Regions from separate parts of the Thermobispora bispora DSM 43833 genome, predicted to be linked through region 3. Evidence: predicted binding sites of a transcription regulator. Region 3 holds the regulator's gene; each other region holds the start of a gene.

Region 1 (4,840 bases), 180 kb from region 3:
CCCGGGGGACGGCGTCCAGGTCGATCCTCCGGCCGTCGACCCGCTCGACCTCCCGGACCGCGTACGCGAGCGCGGACTGCATCCGCACGCCGAGCACGTCGAGCTTGAGCAGCCCCGCGTCCTCCACGTCGTCCTTGTCGAACTGGGACATGGGGAAGCCCAGCATGCTGGGCTCCACCGGCGTGCGGTCGCGGAGCCCCGAGTTGCCGATCAGCACCCCGCACGGGTGCATCGCGATGTGCCGGGGCAGCCCGTCGAGCCGTTCGGCGATCCGGAACACGGTCTGCAGCGCCCGGTCGTTCAGCCCGCTGCCGCGCAGCTCGGGCAGGTCGGAGAGCGCGGCGCGGATCTGCCCGGCGCGGATGTGCGGGAAGGCCTTGACGATGACGTCGATCTCGTGCGGCGGCAGCCCCATGGCCGCCCCGACGTCCCGGATCGCGCTGCGGGCCCGGTAGGTCTCCACCATCGAGACGCAGGCCATCCGGGCCTCGCCGTACCGGTCGAGGATGGCGCGGTAGCAGTCGAGGCGCCGGGCCGACTCCACGTCGATGTCGATGTCGGGCAGGCCCTTGCGGCCCTCCGAGAGGAACCGCTCCATGAGCAGGCCGTGGTCGAGCGGGTTCACCTCGCCGATGCCGATCAGGTAGTTGACCAGGCAGCCCGCGCCCGAGCCGCGGATGGCGCACCGGATGCCCATCGAGCGGATCATGTCGGTGATCCCGGCGACCGCGAGGAAGTACCCGGAGAGCCCTTTCCGCTCGATGATCGACAGCTCGGCGGCGAGCCGCCGCCGCGCCTCGGCCGAGCGGGCCAGGCCCCGCGCGGCCAGCCCCTCCTCGCACCGGTGCCGCAGCCGCCGGACCGGGTCCCCATCGACCTCGGGCAGGTGGAGCCGGGGCCGCACCGGGTCGAGGAGGGGGACGATCTCGACGGGGTCGAGCACGCACCGCTCCGCGACCCTCCGGGTCTCGGCGAGCAGCCGCCCGGCGCGGTCGCGGTCGCCGCCGCAGATCCGGAGGGCCACCCAGGCCATCTCGGTGCTGTCCTTCAGGTAGGCGTGCGCGGTCGGGTGGTCGATGTGCCGCGGGTGGAGGGGCACGCGCTTGCGCGCCGCGTCGAGCACGTTCCCGACCTGGTGGTCGGCCGCGTCCAGGTACCGGACCGTGTTGCTGAGCACCGCGGGGACGCCCGTCGCGTCGGCCAGCCCGATCATGCGGGCCGCCGTGTTCGCGTCGCGGTGGCCGTAGAGGTCGGCCACCTCGACCACCACGTCCGGCACCGCGGACCGCCATGCGTGGAGCAGCGCGGCGGCCTGCCGATCCCGCCGCTCGGCCACCGCCCGGCCGACGTCGGACGCCGGGCCGAGCAGCACCGTCAGCAGGGGCTCGCCCCCCGGCCCGGCCGCGTGCTCGGCCACCGTCTCCCGGGTGACGTACGGCTCGCCGCGCCGCCGGTGGGCGGCGGTGACCAGCCGGCACAGCGCGGCCCAGCCGCCGGAGCGGGCGAGCACGACGATCCGCTCCCCGTCCGCGCCGCTCCCCCGGCCCCGCTCCGGCCGCGCCGGGCCGAGCGCGAGATCGACGCCCGCGATCGGGGCGATCCCCCGGGCATGGCACGCCCGGACGTGCTTGATCACGCCGTAGAGGCCGTCGCGGTCGGTCAGCGCGAGCATGTCCATGCCGTGCTCGGCCGCGCGGCGGGCGAGCGCGTCGGGGAACGCCGTGCCGTACCGGAACGAGTAGGCGGACGCGGTGTGGAGATGGGTGAAGGGATTCATCGGTGACCTCTCCCCTGCCCCCGATCCGGAGCGGTCGCCATGGCCCGGAGGGCCGCCATCAGTCCCATGCCCTCAGCAGCAGCCATCCACCGCTCGCCGTGTCGAACCTCAGCTCGTAGATCCCGATGTCCCTGCCGGTGACCGCCTCCACCCGCCAGAACCGCCGCTCGCCGGGATCGGCGTCCGTGGTCCGCCACCACTCCCGGGCGGTCACCCAGTGGTCCTGCACCGCCCGGACGAGGTAGAGCCGGTCGCGCCAGACGAACCGGGCCGGGCGCCCCTCCCGGAGCCACACCTCGATCGGGTCGCCGTAGAGTCTGCTCATGTTCCCTGCTCCCTGATGGCATCGATCGCCACCCGGGGGAAGGCGGGCGGACGCGGCAACGATTCGAACGGATTCGAACATACGTTCCAGTCAAGATCGAACGCAAGTCGGCGCGCCGCTCCCCGGCGGCCGCCTCCTCGCGCAGGCGGTGGCCGGCGAGGAGCACCGGGCGCGGGATCCGCGCCGGTCTTCACCTTCGACGCCGCCGAGAGGGGGCCGTCGGACGCGCGGCGGTCTCGTAGCGGCTCAGCGGGACCCACCACGGCGGCGTCCGGTCACCACGGGAACAATGGGGAGAACCTCGCGGTTGTGGCCGACGGGAAAACGGCCCGTGGACAGGAGAACAAATGCACGCGATCGTGGTCTCGACGTACGGTGATTCCTCGGTCCTCGACTACACCGAGCGTCCCGACCCGCAGCCCGGCCCCGGCGAGGTGGTCGTCGACGTGGCGGCGAGCGGCGTCAACTTCATCGACGTCTACCACCGGGAGGGCCGCTACCCGCTCCCGCTCCCCCTCATCCCGGGATCGGAGGGCGCCGGCACGGTGACCGCGGTGGGCCCGGGGGTGACCGACATCGTGCCCGGGGACCGCGTGGCCTGGGCCGGGGTGATCGGCTCCTACGCCTCGAAGGCGGTCATCCCGGCGGAGCGGGCCGTTCTGCTGCCCGACGGGGTGTCGGCGGAGCTCGCGGCCGCCGTCATGCTCCAGGGGATGACCGCGCACTACCTCACCCACTCCACCTACGCCATCAAGCAGGGCGACGACGTGCTCATCCACGCCGCCGCCGGCGGCATGGGGCTGCTGCTCACCCAGATGGCGAAGCTGCGCGGCGCCCGGGTGATCGGCACGGTCTCCACCCCGGAGAAGGAGAAGCTCGCCCGCCAGGCCGGCGCCGACGAGGTGATCGGCTACGAGGACTTCGCCGCCAAGGTCAAGGAGATCACCGGGTCGGGCGTCCACGTGGTCTACGACGGCGTCGGGGCCGCGACGTTCGAGGGATCGCTCGCCTCCCTGCGCCCGCGCGGCCTGCTCGCGCTGTACGGCGCGGCGAGCGGCCCGGTCCCGCCGTTCGACCCGCAGCGGCTCAACGCCGCCGGGTCCCTCTTCCTCACCCGCCCTTCGCTCAACCACTACATCGCGACCCGGGAGGAGCTGCTGTGGCGGGCCGGCGACGTGCTCGGCTGGGTGGCCTCGGGCGCGCTCAAGGTGCACATCTCCCAGCGCTACCCGCTCGCCGAGGCGCGGCGCGCCCACGACGACCTGCAGGCCCGGCGGACCACCGGGAAGCTGCTGCTGATCCCGTGATCACCGGCCCGCCGGTCTCGTGATCAGCGGCCCGCCGATCCGCGTGATCAACCGGCTCACCCGTTCTCGTGATCATCGGCGGCCGGTCCGGCGCCGGCCGCCGCACCTCCTCTGCCGGCTCTGACTGCTCTGATCTGACGGCTCTGACGGCCGCCCCGTGGACGGCGGTCCCGGCGGCGGCCGGGCCCGCCGTCCACGGCCCTCCGCACCATGCGCCCGTCGCGTACGTGACGGCCCGGCCCGCCGTCCACGACCCCTCCGGAACGCACCGCCCCGCCCGGACGCGGGAGTACGGCGAGTGCCGCCGCCGCGAGGACGCGGCCCATCCGGCGCGCCTCAGACCTCATGGCCCTTCGCTCGATAAGGCCCTTCGCGCGATCCGTGACCGGCCACGTCTCCTCGCAATAGAGAACGTTGCGTTCCTTACATTTGCGGGCCTATGTTTAGAGAACGATCCGTTCTCTGAAAACCGAGGGGCGGCATGGACCGAGGCCCTGACCTCGCCCGACCCGGGCCGACGCGGGCGACACCCGGAGCGCACGGCCGGTACGCCCCTCTCCGCGGGCGACCGCGGATCGCCCGCGGGCCGGCACGCCGCGTGACCACGCCGCGCCGGGAGGCCGCCTCGGTGCCTGCCGGGCATCCGCCCCGACCGCACCCCCCGAATCCGAAGGAGCCGACGTGACACCGTTCGTGGTGCCGCTCACCGCGGTCGGGCGCGACGACCTCGCGCTCGCCGGGGGCAAGGGCGCCAATCTCGGCGAACTCATCGCGGCCGGCCTGCCGGTCCCGGACGGCTTCGTCGTGACCACCGCCGCCTACGCGGAGCTGATCGACCGGTGCGGGATCGCCGAGCGCATCCCCCGCCTGCTCGACGCCGGGGACGGCGCGGGGATCCGCGCGGAGTTCGCCACCGCGGAGATCCCCGCCGCCATGGCCGAGGCGATCACGGCCGCGTACCGGGAGCTGGGGCAAGGCCCGGTCGCGGTGCGCTCCAGCGCCACCGCCGAGGACCTGCCCGGGGCCGCGTTCGCCGGGCAGCAGGACACCTACCTCAACGTCGAGGGCGACGACGCGCGGCTCGACGCGGTGCGCCGTTGCTGGGGCTCGCTGTGGACCGACCGCGCCATCGCCTACCGCCGCCGCCTCGGGATCGGCCCCGAGCAGGTGCGGATCGCGGTCGTCGTCCAGCGCATGGTGAACCCCGACGCCGCGGGGGTGATGTTCACCGCCGACCCGGTGAGCGGGGACCGCGACCGGATCGTGGTCGATGCCTCCCCCGGGCTCGGCGAGGCCGTGGTCTCCGGCCGGGTCACCCCGGACCACTACGAGCTCGACCGCCGCGGCACCGTGCTCGCCTGGACGCCCGGGCGGGCCGAGGTGGTCGTCCGCGCCGCCGCGGGCGGCGGCCTTGCCGAGGAGGCCGGGCAG
Region 2 (4,840 bases), 840 kb from region 3:
GCCGCGCGTGTACGTGCCCAGGTCGGCCGCGGTGAGGGTGACCACCGCGTCGTGCCTGCCGTACCAGAGCCCGATCTGCCGGCGGACCGAGGGCCGGTGGCTGGCGAGGTTCGCGTGCTCCTGGGCGACGGTGACGACCTCCGGCCGCGCGAACCGCGCCATGATCAGGTTCAGGCCGGGGCGGGTGCCGATGAGGATGCCGTCCCGTACGGATCGGACGTACCGGGCCAGGGCGAGATCGGTGCGGAGCGTGAACCGGTGGTAGGCCGCCTCGTCCTTCGGCACCAGCGCGCTGGGCAGGCGGGACAGCAGCCCGTTGCGGCCGCCGAGCCGGTCGTCCAGGTAGCGGATGCGCACGCCGGGCGGCACGGGGAAGAAGGGCTCCGCGCTTTCCCGGATCACGCTCACGATCTCGACGTCCCGGGTCCGGGCGAGGTATCCGGCGAGGTGGAAGACCGCGCGGATCGTCCCGCCCATGCCGTTGGCGTGCAGCAGGAGGATGCGCACCCGGTCACCGCCCGCCGGCGGCGCGGAGCGGGCACGACGCCCGCCCGGCGCGGTGAGCGCCCGCCAGAGCGCCTTGACGGCACGCTGGAGCGTCGACGTCGCCCGCCGTGCCACGCTCACCCGGTTCCCCCGTCCGATGGTGATGGATCTTCTCTCTGTGTGACGGCGGATCCCGCGTCCGGGTTGTCCTGGATCGCGGGCATGCCGGGCGGCCTGCCGCGCGGTACGGCGGTGCCGCCGCTCCGGGCCGGGCCGCCGCGTGCCCGGGCCGTATCGCCGGCGGAGACGGATCGGCGGCGACGTCTCCCGGGAAGCGAGGCGCGGTGGCCGTGCCTGAGGCCAGGGGAGCGCGGAACCGGGAGCGCCGGACGCGGTCGTCCGCCGCCGGTCACGGCGCCGGACGGGTCGCCGCCGTGCTCCGGCGGCACGGCCGCGCGTGAGATCACACGGGCGCTCCAACCGACGGGTGCGCCACTCCGCGCTCAGAGCAGGGAGAGCTGTTCCGGCTCGGTCGCACGGGGCACGGCCGCCGGGCCCGGTGGCGGCGGCGGGATGCGCCGGGCGGCGCGCGGGGTGGACCGGCCGATGCCGTACTCCTCGGCGAGCTCGGCCACCCGCTGGACGATCCGCTGCTGGTACGCCTTGGGGGCGTAGGCGCCCCGGCCGTACAGCTCGCGGTAGCGGGGGACGAGCCCCGGGTGCTCCCGGGACAGCCAGGTCATGAACCACTCGCGGGCGCCGGGCCTGAGGTGCAGCACGAGCGGCGTCACGGAGGTGGCCCCGGTCTCCGCGATCCGCCGGACGGTCTCCCGGAGCCGCCGCGGTGAGTCGGTCAGGTACGGGAGGATCGGGGCCATCAGCACGCCGGACGGGATGCCGTGCGCGTTGAGCGTGGCGCACACCTCCAGCCGGGTGCGCGGGCTGGGCGTTCCCGGCTCGACCGCGCGCCACAGGTCGTCGTCGCCGGTGAACCCGACCGACACGTTCGCGCTCACCCGAGTCACCTCGGCGGCCTGGGTCAGCAGGTCGAGGTCGCGGAGGATGAGCGAGCCCTTGGTCAGGATGGAGAACGGGTTCGCCGCGTCGCGGAGCGCGGTCAGGATGCCGCGCATCAGCCGGTAGCGGCCCTCCGCCCGCTGATAGCAGTCGACGTTGGTGCCCATGGCGATGTGCCCGCCGCTCCAGGACGGCGCGGCGAGCTCCTTGCGGAGCAGCTCGGCCGCGTTCACCTTGACGATGATCTTCGAGTCGAAGTCCGGCCCGGCGTTCAGATCCAGGTACTCGTGGGTCTTCCGGGCGAAGCAGTAAACACAGGCGTGGCTGCACCCGCGGTAGGGGTTGATGGTCCACTCGAACGGGACCCGGCTGCCGGCGGGGACGCGGTTGATGATCGAGCGTGCGTGGATCTCGTAGAACGTGATGCCCCGGAACCCCGGTGTGTCGAAGGTCTGGGCCACGGCGCCGCGCGGCAGCAGCGGAATGGCGTCGCCGCCCGCCCCATCATCCGACACGCGGAGGTTCTCCCAGCGCATGATGCGATTAGAACAAACTTTCGATGAGATCGCAAGCGCGGCGATGATCGAAATGGCCGGGCAAACCAGGGCTAATGATCTTGATCACAGGGCAAAAAGAGGGCACACCACGTTGCCTTCGGGAGAGTTGCGCCATGGCCTGGTCGCAGGATGACGAGCGAATCCTCGCGATGATCGAGCGGCACCTCACCGACGAGGACCCCGAGTTCGCCGCCAGGCTCGAGTCGTTCAGCGAGCGCGTGGCGCGCGGGCGGCGCCGGCGCCGTTGGTGGGCCGTCCGCGGCGGCCCGCGCAGATCCACCGTGATCATCGCGGTGAGCTGGCTGCTGATCGCGGTATTGCTCGCCGCGCTGCTGATCACGGCGTTCCACGTCGAGGCCGCCGCGCTCTCGGGGTGACCGCCGGCCGGCCCGTGGTGCGGCCCGGGGACGCCCCGGCCCGGCGGGCGGCGGGCCGGGGAGGGGGCGGCCTAGCCGAGGGCCTTGAGGAACCTGGCGGCGATCGGGGCGGCGACCTTGCCGCCCATGCCGCCGCCTTCGACGACCACGGCGAAGGCGAGATCGCCCCGGTAGCCGATGAACCAGGCGTGCATGCCGAGCTCGGGGCCGGTGCCGAACTCGGCCGACCCGGTCTTGCCCGCCGTACCGGAGGGGAGCCCGGCCCCGCGAGCGGTGCCCTCGGTGACCACGGCCCGCATCATCGCCCGCAAGTGCGCGACCACCTCGTCCGGCAGCTTCTTGGGGGTCGCCTTCTGCTTCAGGGACCGCACCAGGGTGGGCGGCCGCCACGTGCCATCGGCCACGGCGGCGGCGACCGACGCCATCACGAGCGGGCTCGCGGTGATGCGCGCCTGCCCGAACGACTCGGCGGCGAGCTCGGCGTCGCTCTCCGCCCTGGGCATGCTCCCGGAGACCGCGGGCACCCCGATGTTCAGCGGCTGGTTGAACCCGAACGAGCCGGCGAGCTCGTGCAGCTTCTTCGCACCGAGCCGGGAGGCGGCGAGCGGGGCGAACGTGGTGTTGCACGAGTGCGCGAACGCCTCACGGAGGCTGACCGAGCCGAACGACTCGTAATCGGAGTTGCGGATCCGCAGGCCGCCGACGATGACCGTCTTGGGGCAGGTGACCCGCGAGGACGGGGTGAGGCCCGTGCCGAGCAGCCCGGCCGCGGTGATCGCCTTGAACGTCGACCCGGGCGGGTAGCGGCCCTCCAGCGCCCGGTTGAACCCCCCGCGGTTGTTGGCGACCGCGAGGATCTCCCCGGTCGAGGGGCGGACCGCGACCAGCGCGGCCGGCTCCTCGACGTTCCGCACCGCGTCGGCCGCCGCCCGTTGCACGCGGAGGTCGAGCGTGGTCCGCAGCTCCTCGCCGGGCGTCCCTTCGAACCGGTGCAGGGTCTCCGTCGAGGAGCCGACCGCCTGGATCTCGATGGTGGGGGTGCCCGCGAGCCGCCGTTCGAAGGTCGCCTGGAGCCCGGCCCGGCCCACCAGGTCGCGCACCCGGTACGGCGGGCCGAGCCGCTTCACGTCCTTGGCGGTCGCCTTGTCGAGGTAGCCGACGAGCTGCTGAACGGATCCGCCGACGTCACCGCCGTCGATCCGCCGCCCGTTCGCGTCGGTGATCGCCGCCCTTGGGGGCCAGGTGACCTTGATCCGCAGCTTGGTGGCGCCGTCGAGCGCGGGGTGGACGGCGGACGGGGACCAGTCGACCTTCCAGTGCCGGTCCTTGACGGTGAGCGCGAGCCGGCCCTGGTAGGTCCACTCGCCGATGCCCTTGAGCTTCGCGGTGGCGGTGTAGGTGGCGGTGGCCTTGCCGTCGGCGGGCTCGCTCACCCGCAGGCCGGAGATGGAGACATTTGTGACGCCGAGGTTCTCGGTGAGCTGGGCGTAGGCGGCGTCGAAGCCGGGCGCGGGCGCGGCGAGCTCGGCCTTCATCGCCGCGTGATCGCCGCGCGCCCATGCGGCGGTGAACCGTTGCGCGGTCTCCAGCGGGGATCCCCGGGTGTGCAGCACGTAGTAGGCGCCGCCGCCTATCCCCGCCGCCGCCACGACGGCGACGGCTGAAACGATCGCGACCGTGCGTCCTCGTGGCACCGCGCGTACCCCCAGTCTGATCGGGATGGGCCTAAGAGCCTAACGTCGCCGCCCGCGCGCGAGGACGGCGCCTTCACCGGGAGGCGGCCTTCACGCTCGCCGCGTACCTGGGCACGTACTCCTGGCCGGACAGGCGCTGGATCGCCGCCATGACCTCGTCGGTGACCGACCTGCGGTCGCGGGCCGAGCCCGGGTCGCCGGTGAAGGTCATCGGAGGGCCGATGCGCACGCCGACCCGGACCGGCCGGGGCACCCGGCTCCCGGGTGGGAGCGCCCGGTCGGTGTTGAGCATCGCCACGGGGATCACCGGCGCCCCGGTGGTGAGCGCCAGCCAGGCCACCCCGATCTTGCCGCGGTAGAGCCGGCCGTCGGGGGAGCGGGTGCCCTCGGGGTAGATCCCGAACAGCTCACCCGCCTTGAGCACGTCCACGGCCGCCTCGAGCACGGAGCGGGCGGCCGACACGTTCTCCCGGTCGACGGCCACGGTCCCGAAGCTGCGCATCCACAGCGCGACCAGAGGGTTGCCGGTGAAGTACTCGTTCTTGGCGACGAAGCGGACCGGGCGGGGGAGCAGGGCGGGGAGGATGAACGAGTCGATCGCGGAGAGGTGGTTGGAGGCGAGGATCGCCGGCCCCTGCTCCGGCACGTGGGCGCGCCCCTCGATGGACGGCCGCCACAGCATGCGCATGGCGGGCAGGGCGACCAGCTT
Region 3 (4,840 bases):
CCCCTCTTCAGGCCGTGTGCTGCGGACTGGTGCCCCCCTGCCAGGCCGTGGAGCCGATCTTCGCGCAGGCCTCAGCGCGGCATACGGGCGAAGGCCGTGACCGGAACCCTGTCCCTCGCCACCGCCGGTGGCCTCAGGTATGTCCTTGGTGAGCAACCGCGAGCCGGGGCGAGCATGCGCAATGGCCGGGCGGGTGAGCATCGGTACCCCGTGCCGCGGTGGCCGGCGGCGGGACGGCGGCTCACCCGCCAGGCGATGGCATGAGCGGCGCACGCGATAGCACCGGGTGTGAGCTCACCGGAACCCGGAAAGTGGCCGGCACCGCCGGCGGCGGCCGGCTAGGCCGCGTGGCGGAGGGCCTCCGAGATCCTGGTGAGCATCTCGGTCAGGATCGGCCGCGAGGTGGCGAAGTTGAGCCGCGCCTGGCCCGGGCGGCCGCCGAAGTCCGGCCCCGGGCTGAGCCGCACCCGGGCGGTGCGCTCCAGGAAGCCCGCCGCGTCGTCGATCTTCAGATCGAGCCAGGCGAGGTAGGTTCCCTCGGGCATCCGGTAGCCGGCCCACTCGGGCAGCAAGTCCGCGATCAGCCTGCGGTTGCGGTCCAGGATGCGCAGCACCTCCGACAGCCAGGCCTCGCCGTGCCGCCAGGCCGCGACGGTCGCCTCCACGGCGAGCGCGCCCACGGCGCCGTACAGGTGCACCGGCTCGCGGGCGAGCGCCTCCCGGACCCACCGCGCCCCGACGTGGGCCACGGCGCAGCGGATCCCGCCCATGTTGAACGCCTTCGACGCCGAGGTGAGCGTGATCGTGCGCTCGGGGAGGAGCGTGGCGAACGGGATGTGGCGCGCCGGCGCGTACACGAGGTCCGAGTGGATCTCGTCCGAGATCACCAGGACGTCGTGGCGTTCGGCGTACGCGGCGAGCGCCTCCAGCTCGGCCCGGGTGAACACGCGGCCGGACGGGTTCTGCGGGTTGACCAGGAGCAGGACCGAGGCGGGCTCGTCCGGCGGCTCGAACCGCCCGTCGTCCCCGATCGGGATGGGCACCAGCCGCCGCTCCATAGAGGTGATCATGTGCAGGAACGGGTGGTACGCCGGGACGTGCAGCGCGACCGCGTCGCCCGGGCGGGTGGCGATGTGGAGCAGCACCTGGACGGCGTGGTCGACGTCGGTGAACGCCCGGACGTGCCCGGGGTCGGGGCGCCAGCCGTACTTGGTCTCCATGCGCTCGGCGAACGCCTCGGCGAGCGGCCCGGCGCTCGGGTCGTCCACCCAGGGCGGGTAGCCGAGATCCGTGGCGGCCCGCCGGGCGACGGCCTCCCGGATCGCGTCGGCGACCGGGAAGTCCATGTCGGCGATGAACGCGGGGATCACATCCGGGCCGACGGTGGACCACTTGAAGCCGTCCCGGTTCCGGACGTCCTCGAGGGTGAGCGCATCAAGGTTGATTTCCACCGGTTCATGGTAAGCGGCTGGATCATCCCGCTTTGCGGCGTGTCTCCCCGGTCGTGTATCCCCCGACCGTATGTCTTCAGGGCTGGGCGTCTCCCGGGCGGGGTCTCCCCGCCGTGTGTCTTCGGGCGAGGTCTGCCGGGGTGTGCTGTTCCCCGGCGCGTCTCTCCTCGGGCCTGTCTTTCCGGTGCGCTGCGCCCGGCCCGCCGGACCGGGGCGGGCCGCGCGCGGTGGCGCGCCGGGACGCGGAGAACTGTGGCGCGCCGGCACGCGGGGAAGCGGTGAGCCTGTACGCGGGAAGTGGTGAGCCGGTAGGCGGGGAAGCGGTTTAGCCGATAGGCGGGGCAGTGGCGCGTCGGTACGCAGGGAAGCGATGAGCCGATACGCGGGGCAGTGGCGCGCCGCCGCGCCCGGCGGTCCGCATCGACGGCCAGACCCTCCGGCCGGGGAAGGCGACCCGCAGCAGCGGCGTGGCCGAGGGCGGCAGAGCCGCCCGGCCTCCACCACGGTCCGGCGGGCCTCCGCAGGGCGTGATCGCCCATGCCCCCGGGCCGGGCAACGTCAGGAAGATCGGCGGCCGCGCCCGGGGGAGGCCGACGGCAGGGTCAGAGCTTGCGGAGGACGGCCACGACCTTCCCGAGGATGGTGGCCTCGTCGCCGGGGATCGGCTCGTAGTTCGGGTTGTGCGGCACGAGCCAGACGCGCCCGTCCTTGCGCTTGAACCGCTTGACCGTGGCCTCGCCGTCGATCATGGCGGCGACGATGTCGCCGTTCTCCGCGACCGGCTGCTGCCGTACCACGACCCAGTCGCCGTCGGCGATCGCCGCCTCGATCATCGAGTCACCGGTCACCCGGAGCAGGAAGAGCGTCCCCTCGCCGACGAGCTGCCGGGGCAGGGGGAACACGTCCTCGATGCTCTGCTCGGCGAGGATCGGGCCGCCCGCGGCGATGCGGCCGACCACCGGGACGTACGCCGTCTGGGGGCGGGAGACCGTGCCCTCCTCGCCCTGGGAGGCGTCGGGGTCGACCCAGAACGCGGGCTCGCCGGGGAGGCGGACCTCGAGAGCGCGCGGCCGGTGGGGGTCACGGCGGAGGTAGCCCTTGCGCTGGAGCGCGCTGAGCTGGTGGGACACGCTGGACGTGCTGGTGAGCTGGACGGCTTCGCCGATCTCCCGCATCGACGGCGGGTATCCGCGCCGCTGGACCGAGTCGCGGATCACCTCGAGGATCTTCCGCTGCCTCGGGGTGAGACCGAGCGCGTCGCGTTTGCGGACGGCGAGGTCGCTGACGTCCTCCGTCCGCTCACGTCGGTCACTCACCATGCCACCTCTCCCAGTCCGTCTCCCGCAGGCCGCTCAGAGCGACCGTATCGCGAATCAAGATCATCATCAAACAGCTGTTCGAGTGCCGGCGCCCGGCCCGCCGTCCGATCGATCTCATCGTACGGGAAGGTGATCGATACGGTGTTCGATTCGCCGGGTTCGTGACCGATGCGGAATCACGCCCGGATCAGTGGCCGGGAGCCCAGGGGCGCCGGCCGGGGCCCCGGCACGCCGTCCCAGCCCCGCTGACGTGCGGATTCGCCCGGCCGAACGAGCGGACTTGCGTTCAAGGACCGATGCTCTTAGGTTTGTGGGGCCACAACATCTAGTAGGCGCATCGTCGTCCAAGCCCCACAAATTGTGTTCACGGAGTGCGTTTCGGGAGGCGGTGGCATGCACTGTCCGTTCTGTCGCCATCCGGACACCCGGGTCATCGACAGCCGAACGACCGAGGACGGCGCCGCCATCCGCCGCAGGCGCACCTGCCCCGAGTGCAACCGCAGGTTCACCACCCAGGAGACCGTGCTGCTCATGGTGAGCAAGCGCAGCGGCGTCACCGAGCCCTTCTCCCGGGAGAAGGTCATCGCCGGCGTACGGCGGGCCTGCCAGGGCAGGCCGGTGAGCGAGGATGCTCTCGCCATGCTCGGGCAGAAGGTGGAGGAGAGCATCCGGGCCAAGGGCGTGGCGGAGATCGCATCCCACGACGTGGGGCTGGCCATCCTCGGCCCGCTCCGCGAGCTGGACGAGGTCGCCTACCTCCGGTTCGCCTCCGTCTACCGCGGGTTCGAGACCCTTGAGGACTTCGAAGCCGAGATCAAGCGGCTGCGGGAGGAGCGGGCACGGGCGGAGGAACGATAGCCGGCCGGGCCTGACGATGTGGCCGGGCAAGCACATGGTCCGAGACGACGAAGGGCTTCACCGGGCCCTAGAAGGGGGAAAGAGCATGACGGAGATCGCGGACGGCACCACCGGTGGTGCCGGTGGACAGGGGGGCAGGCGTTCGCGGAAAGGCTTGAAGATCAAGCGGATCTTCACCACTCCCGGGGTCCATCCCTACGACGAGGTCGAGTGGGAGCGCCGCGACGTCGTGATGACGAACTGGCGCGACGGCTCCGTCAACTTCGAGCAGCGCGGCGTCGAGTTCCCCTCCTTCTGGTCGATGAACGCGACCAACATCGTGACCACCAAGTACTTCCGCGGCGCCCTGGGCACCCCGCAGCGCGAGTGGAGCCTCAAGCAGGTCGTCGACCGGGTGGTCGGCGTCTACACCAAGACAGGGCTCGAGCACGGCTACTTCGCCACCGAAGAGGACGCCGAGATCTTCGACCATGAGCTCAAGTACGCGCTGATCCACCAGATCTTCAGCTTCAACTCGCCGGTCTGGTTCAACGTCGGCACCGCCTCGCCCCAGCAGGTAAGCGCCTGCTTCATCCTCTCGGTCGACGACACCATGGAGTCGATCCTCGAGTGGTACAAGGAGGAGGGGCTGATCTTCAAGGGCGGCTCCGGTGCCGGGGTCAACCTCTCCCGGATCCGCTCCTCCAAGGAGCTGCTGTCGAGCGGTGGCACCGCGAGCGGCCCGGTCTCCTTCATGCGGGGTGCCGACGCGTCGGCCGGCACGATCAAGTCGGGCGGCGCGACCCGGCGGGCGGCGAAGATGGTCGTCCTCGACGTCGACCACCCGGACATCGTCGAGTTCATCGAGTCGAAGGCGCGCGAGGAGCAGAAGATCCGCGTGCTCCGGGACGCCGGCTTCGACATGGACCTCGGCGGCCGCGACATCGTCTCCGTGCAGTACCAGAACGCCAACAACTCGGTCCGCGTCTCCGACGAGTTCATGCGCGCGGTCGAGAACGGCGGCAAGTTCGGGCTGCGCGCCCGGCTCACCGGCGAGGTCATCGAGGAGGTCGACGCCCGGGAGCTCTTCCGCAAGATGGCCCAGGCCGCGTGGGAGTGCGGCGACCCGGGGATCCAGTACGACGACACGATCAACGACTGGCACACCTGCCCGGAGAGCGGCCGGATCACGGCGAGCAACCCGTGCTCGGAGTACGTCCACCTGGACAACTC

The links. The regulator LexA, encoded in region 3, represses DNA repair genes until DNA is damaged. The targets are predictions, from matches to a motif close to TCGAACANNTGTTCGA.
Region 1: a site for LexA is predicted at 2,176-2,191, ahead of TBIS_RS12740 (DUF6504 family protein). Genes of this name have one in related genera too.
Region 2: a site for LexA is predicted at 2,048-2,063, ahead of TBIS_RS08590 (Rv2578c family radical SAM protein). Genes of this name have one in related genera too.

The regions. Positions count from the first base shown of each region.
Region 1 covers NC_014165.1:3,016,012-3,020,851, forward strand. The annotation lists gene TBIS_RS12735 (DNA polymerase III subunit alpha) at 1-1,777, opposite strand, end outside; gene TBIS_RS12740 (DUF6504 family protein) at 1,836-2,102, opposite strand; gene TBIS_RS12745 (quinone oxidoreductase family protein) at 2,450-3,409, shown strand; gene TBIS_RS12750 (PEP/pyruvate-binding domain-containing protein) at 4,091-4,840, shown strand, end outside.
Region 2 covers NC_014165.1:1,996,088-2,000,927, forward strand. The annotation lists gene TBIS_RS08585 (glycosyltransferase family 4 protein) at 1-627, opposite strand, end outside; gene TBIS_RS08590 (Rv2578c family radical SAM protein) at 990-2,039, opposite strand; gene TBIS_RS08595 (DUF3040 domain-containing protein) at 2,174-2,437, shown strand; gene TBIS_RS08600 (penicillin-binding transpeptidase domain-containing protein) at 2,509-4,131, opposite strand; gene TBIS_RS08605 (lysophospholipid acyltransferase family protein) at 4,205-4,840, opposite strand, start outside.
Region 3 covers NC_014165.1:2,834,180-2,839,019, reverse strand. The annotation lists gene TBIS_RS12025 (MalY/PatB family protein) at 339-1,451, opposite strand; gene lexA (transcriptional repressor LexA) at 2,054-2,770, opposite strand; gene nrdR (transcriptional regulator NrdR) at 3,164-3,628, shown strand; gene TBIS_RS12010 (vitamin B12-dependent ribonucleotide reductase) at 3,714-4,840, shown strand, end outside.